Regions from separate parts of the Bacillus sp. LLTC93 genome, predicted to be linked through region 2. Evidence: predicted binding sites of a transcription regulator. Region 2 holds the regulator's gene; the other holds the start of a gene.
What was found. Region 2 encodes LexA, which represses DNA repair genes until DNA is damaged. Its sites were predicted from a motif close to CGAACATATGTTCG; they were not measured.
Positions count from the first base shown of each region.

Region 1: the regulator LexA is predicted to act here: its motif matches at 1,843-1,856, upstream of C6W18_RS02350 (DNA polymerase IV).

Region 1 covers NZ_PVME01000001.1:435,167-438,585, forward strand. The annotation lists gene C6W18_RS02335 (bifunctional GNAT family N-acetyltransferase/GrpB family protein) at 1-511, opposite strand, end outside; gene C6W18_RS02340 (GNAT family N-acetyltransferase) at 508-987, opposite strand; gene C6W18_RS02345 (YfmQ family protein) at 1,270-1,719, shown strand; gene C6W18_RS02350 (DNA polymerase IV) at 1,871-3,103, shown strand; gene C6W18_RS02355 (YolD-like family protein) at 3,119-3,419, shown strand, end outside.
Region 2 covers NZ_PVME01000001.1:63,808-67,226, reverse strand. The annotation lists gene tkt (transketolase) at 1-263, opposite strand, end outside; gene C6W18_RS00370 (DUF896 domain-containing protein) at 451-681, opposite strand; gene C6W18_RS00365 (YneB family resolvase-like protein) at 750-1,397, opposite strand; gene yneA (cell division suppressor protein YneA) at 1,415-1,726, opposite strand; gene lexA (transcriptional repressor LexA) at 1,886-2,506, shown strand; gene C6W18_RS00350 (hypothetical protein) at 2,555-3,004, opposite strand; gene C6W18_RS00345 (IseA DL-endopeptidase inhibitor family protein) at 3,298-3,419, shown strand, end outside.

The DNA of each region.
Region 1 (3,419 bases), 370 kb from region 2:
GTCGCTGCTTTTCTTGATGGAATTCTTCATGCCACTCTTTTTTGAATTCGACAACCTCAACCTTTCGCCTCGGTGTCCATTTCATTTTTGATAAGGTGAGCTCTTTTGCAACATGAATCACATTTGTTTCAAAAAATCCTAGCTTTTCGTATAGCTTTTTTGCAGGGGTGTTTTTTTGCCCTGTGGTCAGTTCTATAGGGACATTTTTCTCCATAATTGTAGACATAAGTCTTGTTCCAATACCCTGCTTTAGCGCTTTTGGATGCACAGCCAATCGACTAATGATCAAATAATCTTTCTGCTCTTCATAAGAGGCAACACCTAGTAAGATTCCCTTTTGCTCAAAACCAATAAATTGCTCTTTTGCTTTCATTACATCTTGAATGGTCTCTTTTAATGGCGGAAGATCGGCATAGCCAATTTGTTCAGCTTCTTGCTGGTATGCAGCTAGTTGAATATGTAAGATCTGCTTTGCTACCTCTCCTATTGTTTGATCTAAATTGACAATCATTGCATTGCCTCTAACTTTTTCACAAATAAAACACGATCTTCATTTATTCCATCATAGTCTGAAAACACAGAGATTCCTTCTACAGTTTTATCCCCTTTTTCAATTTGAAAGCCCAATTTTGCATGATAGGCAATCGATACTTTATTTACAGGTGCTGTTACCGCTTTAACGGTTGTTCTTCCTTCCTGTTTTACCACATCATAAAAGGCTTGATACCGGATTTTTCCTATCTTTAATTTCCGATGATCTGGATATACACCTACAAAATGAATGTAGGCTTCATCTGAATGAGATTGTGATAGAAAACCGACTAAAAAGCCGATCAGTTCTCCTTTTTCAACGACGACAAAACTTGTTTGCTGAAAATGTTCAAAAAATAGCTTTGGCAATTTTGCACACAAATCTCTGCCTCCCCACCAGCTTTGAATGACGGATGTGACGGCGTAAAAATCTGATGGCTTCACTTGACGTATCATTACAGCCTCGCCCCTTTTCAATTTCGGCTTTAATCGGTCTCTTTTTTCACAAAAAAGCTGTTGTTTCAATAGTCTACCTGTCCGATTAACTGTTTGTAAAGATCATATGTCAGCCTTTTTTCATTTGAACTTTGTTGGTTCTTCGTGCTTCATCCGCCATCTTCTTTTAAATCTTCACACTTATTTCATAAAGTTCACTTTTTGTGCGAAAGTTTTATTCTTTTGTTATGTTAAGATGGTTCATATAGGAAATGTAACAAATGTTTATTGGAGATGATGATATTGGTTTGGATTGTTACTTCGCTTGTTGTGTTTAGTCTGTTAAAGTTGCTTGTCACTTCGCTTCCTTCAGGTGTTGTTGAACGTCTTTTTAGTCGTTATGCGGTGCATGCAAAAGTAACAAGTGATCAAACAAATTTGACTTTTCAAGGTCGTCCGCTCGATGATCAGCAAAAATCGAAAATCATTCAACATTTTAATGATGCGATCTTTATTGAACGCTATTATATTTATCCTGGTGATGAAGAGCGTTTTCTTCATCCGAAGGAAGGGCCAGCTCCGCTTACAATGCAAACAAAGCTTGGCAAGCAGGATGTTACCCTTTATCTGTTTCATTACGATGACCACGTGGATGTGGTGCGGCAGTTTACACATAAGCCAAAGAAAAAGCTGACGGCTTATCGTTTGCGTTCTGAACCGCTCCAAACATCCCACAACATGGCACACGCTTAAAAATACGCTCATTTTTCATTAGATTAGACGAAGTGGAAGACACTTCGTCTTTTTTGTATGGATCTACACTCTTTTCTTTGAATGATTTACCAGTATCAATTTCGCCTTCTGACGGTTACAATAGGAACATATGTTCTAAGAGGTGAAAGCAATGAATGAACGAGCGATTCTGCTTGTGGATATGCAGTCATTTTATGCATCAGTAGAAAAAGTGGAGGCTCCTCATTTGGAGGATGTGCCGCTCATTGTCTCAGGAGATCCAGAGCGGCGAAGCGGGGTCGTCCTTGCAGCCTGCCCTCTCGCTAAAAAACGAGGCGTGCAAAATGCATCAAGATTATGGGAGGCACAGGAAAAATGTCCCGAAGCAGTGGTCGTACGTCCACGTATGCAACGCTATCTTGATATCTCTGTCATGATTACAGAACTGCTTGAACAATACACAGACCTTGTCGAACCTTATTCAATTGATGAGCAGTTTCTTGATATTACAGGCAGTCTGACACTACTCGGCTCTCCGCGGGAGATCGCTCAAAATATACAAACAACGATTATGAACCAGACTGGCATTTACGCCCGTGTTGGCATCGGTCCTAATAAAGTACTCGCTAAAATGGCCTGTGACCATTTCGCTAAAAAAAACACATCTGGCATCTATGAACTTAGTGCAGACCGGGCTGCTGCTGATTTATGGCCGCTTCCGATCGGGAAATTATTTGGCGTCGGCAAACGAATGGAGCATCATTTAAAACGAATGGGCATCAGTACCATTGGGACGCTTGCTACTTATCCATTAGATCGGCTACAAAAACGCTGGGGAATCAATGGGGAGCTTTTGCAGCGAACAGCTTTAGGGCTCGATCCCTCACCGGTCACCGTTCACACACATGATCAGCAAAAAGCCGTTGGGCATCATATGACCCTTCCCCATGATTATGCATCTTTTGAGGACATCAAAGTTGCCCTTCTTGAATTGAGTGAAGAAGTGGCAAGGCGTGCACGTTTTAAGCATTATCTTGGGCAAACGGTGTCTGTCGGCGTGAGAGGCGCTGACTTTTCACATCCGACAGGATTTCATAGACAAATCAAGCTTCATTCACCCACACAGTACGGCACGGATATTGCAAAGGCAGCCATTCAGCTATGCCAGAAGCACTGGGATGGTCAGCCCATTCGCAGTGTGGGCATTACTCTCTCACAGCTGCAGTCTGACAGCCAATATCAGCTGACTTTATTTGATCACCATGTTAAGAAAGACAAACTCAGCAAAGTATTCGATGCGATTCATATGAAGTATGGTCCTGCCGCATTACTGCACGCTTCGTCACTCACAAGCGCAGGGCAGGCATATCACCGCGCCGAAAAAATTGGCGGACATTACAAATAACGGAGGCAAATAACCATGAATCCCAATAAATTAACACCTGGATACAACATCATGTGGGAATCAAGCCGAATGATGCTGCCAGAGCACCGGGAGCAGCTTCTTGCTCAAAAACGGAAGAAAAAAGAATATACACCTCCCCCGCTGAGCACCGATCAGCTAGAGGAAATGAATTTTTTGATCACACAGTCGATTACCGAGGATCGCGCCATTTGCATGACGTATGTCTCTTCAGGTGTGAAAGAGCAGTTTTGGGGCTGGGTCAAAGCCATTCATTATGAAACGCAGCGCATGAAAATCGTCAATGATGAAGATGTTT
Region 2 (3,419 bases):
AGATCTTCGATGCTAAGGTTGTATCCGCTTAAATGAAGCATGCTATAAAGAAGCATAGAACCATGTCCCGCAGATAAAACAAAGCGGTCTCTGTTAAACCAATTTGGATTTTGCGGACTTACGTTTAAGTGATTCGTCCATAAAGCGTATGCCATTGGTGCAGCACCCATTGGCATTCCAGGGTGACCGGAATTCGCTTTTTCAATTGCGTCTATGGAGAGAGTACGTATTGTTGCAATAGATTTCAATTCAATCGTTTCCATATAAATCCCCTTCCGTATCTTGTGTACACCATTATCATAAATCTACTGTCCTTTTTTCACAACTATTTCACGCTGAAAAAGAAGGATTTTGTCACATTTAGTTTATCGATCACCTAAAAACTTATGCAAATATGAAAAAAGATGAGAATATTCTTCCCATCTTTTCAAAATTCAAGAAATCACGACCTTAATGAAGGTTCTGATCTCTTTCTCTTTTTAATTTTTCTGGTGTGACATCGTTTCCTTCAGGATCGACGATTTTCACAGTTTTAAGTGTATTTTTCATAGAAGAACGAAAAGCTTTTAAATATTCTTCTCTTAAATGCTTTTGTTCTGTTTTTTCAGCGTCCGACAATCCCGTCTCTTTTGACTTTTTTGAAAGCTCATTTATTCTTGCAAGCTGTTCTTTAGAAATCATGACAAACTCCTTTAAAACATTTTCTCTACATACTACTAAATATCATTCATTTTTACAACAATTCATACTTACGTGGTAAGACCTTTTTCGTACTCTTGATACCTTCTATGCACCGTCGCCTTTGAAATGTCAAAGCCCAGTGCCTGAAGTGTTGCTGCAATTTCGGCAAACGTCATGTTGTTTTTTCTTAATCGAACAATCTCTGAAATCGGTACTTCAATACGCTCACGGCCAGGCGCCTGCTCATGGTGTTTTAAATTGAGTTCAGGCTGATACCCGCGCTCAACAGCCCTCTTCATTCCCCGCTTAATTTTCAGGTTATGAATTTTTCGTTGATACTCTTCCACGATTCCTACAATCTCAATGACCATCTCATCTGCTTCTGAAAGCTCAAGCTGTCCTCTATGAAAAACGCTATACACCTTTACTTTCTCTTTAAAAAGACAATGGAGAAGTGCAATTTTTGCTTGTCCTCTTCCAAGTCGCGTCTCATCCTGAATGAGAACAGCATCTATTGACTCTTCTTTCAGCGTAGCAAGCATATCAAAAACTCCATCACGATCTAGATCGTATCCACTTGCTTTTTCTTTAATGACTTTGACCACATTCATCTTGTGCAAAGCAGCTAAAGCTAGCAGTTCTTCTTCTTGTCTTTTCAGCGAGGTTTCCTGCTCTTCTTTGACAGTACTTACTCTCGCATAAATGATTGCGTTCATGTCTTCAATCGACCTTTCTACTGTACCGTTGCAAGTTGATATACGACTGGATGCTCTTTTTTGACTGGTATCACAAGAATGTCTCCAGGCTGGATTTCAGTTGAAGCAAGATCATTGTGTTCGGTTACCCAGTCAATAAACGCATTTTTGTCGATTGATTTACTATCGTTTACTTGATCAGCTAACCCCCAAAGAGTATCACCTGATTGAACCTCTATTTTAACATATTGATTTGGATCATTATGGCTAGTGACTGCGATAAGTGAGAGAAATATGCCAACGATGAATGAGAATACCCCAATAAAAATAATAGATTCTTTTAACCTCATAATGTCATCTCTCCTAATAGAATGTGTGTTCGCTCTTTCTGTTACTCATTATAGATACGAACAAACGTTTCTGTCAAACGTTTTTTTCGAACCTATGTTTGTACTGTTAGGAAAAACATGCTATAATTTCTTTAAAATTGACGTTTTGAGGTGCAAAAGATGACGAAGCTATCAAAAAGACAACTCGATATCCTGAAATTCATCAAAGAAGAAGTAAAAAGCAAGGGCTATCCCCCATCCGTTCGTGAAATTGGAGAAGCCGTCGGTCTAGCATCCAGCTCAACTGTCCATGGACATTTAGCTAGACTAGAAACAAAGGGCTTAATTAGAAGAGACCCGACAAAACCTAGAGCGATCGAAGTATTAGATGATGAGGAAATGAATATTCCAAAGAGTGCTGTAATGAATGTACCAGTCATCGGAAAAGTAACAGCCGGCTTGCCTATCACGGCTGTTGAGAATGTAGAAGAATACTTCCCTCTTCCAGAAACTTTTGCAGCACCAGATGAACAAGTATTTATGCTTGAAATTATGGGAGAAAGTATGATTGATGCTGGTATTTTGGACAAGGACTATGTCATTGTACGTCAGCAAAGCACAGCCAACAATGGAGATATTGTGGTCGCCATGACAGAGGAAGATGAAGCCACAGTGAAACGTTTTTATAAAGAAGATACACACTTTAGATTACAGCCAGAGAACCCGTCAATGGAACCGATTATTTTACAGAATGTGAGTATACTAGGTAAAGTGATTGGCGTATTTAGAAATATTCATTAAAGAAAAGCCGGAATTTCATCAGCTGCTGATGAAAACCGGCTTTTTCTTTTATGAACAAGAATAAGCAAGAATACTCGAACTTGGGAACGAACCAAATGTAAAGTTCGGCCATATAAAGCCTGTTGTACGGCCAAAAGGCTGTGAGGAAAGCACATACATTAAAAATACTTGACCGTTTCTAAGGAACACAATCGTCCACCTTCTATTACATCCCGCTGCAAATTGAACAGTTTGCTGGCCTCCACTTACACTTTGCCCTGAAATAAGTGACTGCATACTTTGAGGCTGAGAGACTGCTTGCTGATACTGAGAGATGATGTGCTGCGACGGAGCTGGCGGGGCTGATTGTCCGCCTGAACCTTGCCCTGGCCCAGTACCTCCCCCTCCGATTGGAAGCCCAGGAAAACCTCCAACTTGAGGAATAGGAAGCGATGGCCATCCTTGTACCTGCCTATCATACAAGTACCCATTCCACATAACTTCATACGGATGATACATACTAAACACCACTTTCTTAGACATTCATCACGACATTATATGTCATAAATGAAAAAGGGTGTTGAACGTCCAAATAAAATTTTTCCAAAAGACGTTTTATTCTTCTTTAGAACGGTTAAATAATAGTTGAGAAGAAAAAATAAAAAAATGAAAACTTTTTGTCTCACTCAAACGTTATATAGATAGAAAGAAAAGAAATAAAAAACATTTATATTTAACACTTGTAATATCACTGTAATTATTGTAACATTTGTAACATAAGAAGTTTTCATTTAAAAAAGGAGGCAATCGCCTTGAAAAAACTATTTGTTTTATTAACTGCTATTATGCTGATGATCTCATTACAAACAACAACACTGGCCGCTTCCAAAAAACCAGCCGCTTTAACAAATAAAGAAGCGTTACATATTGCCCT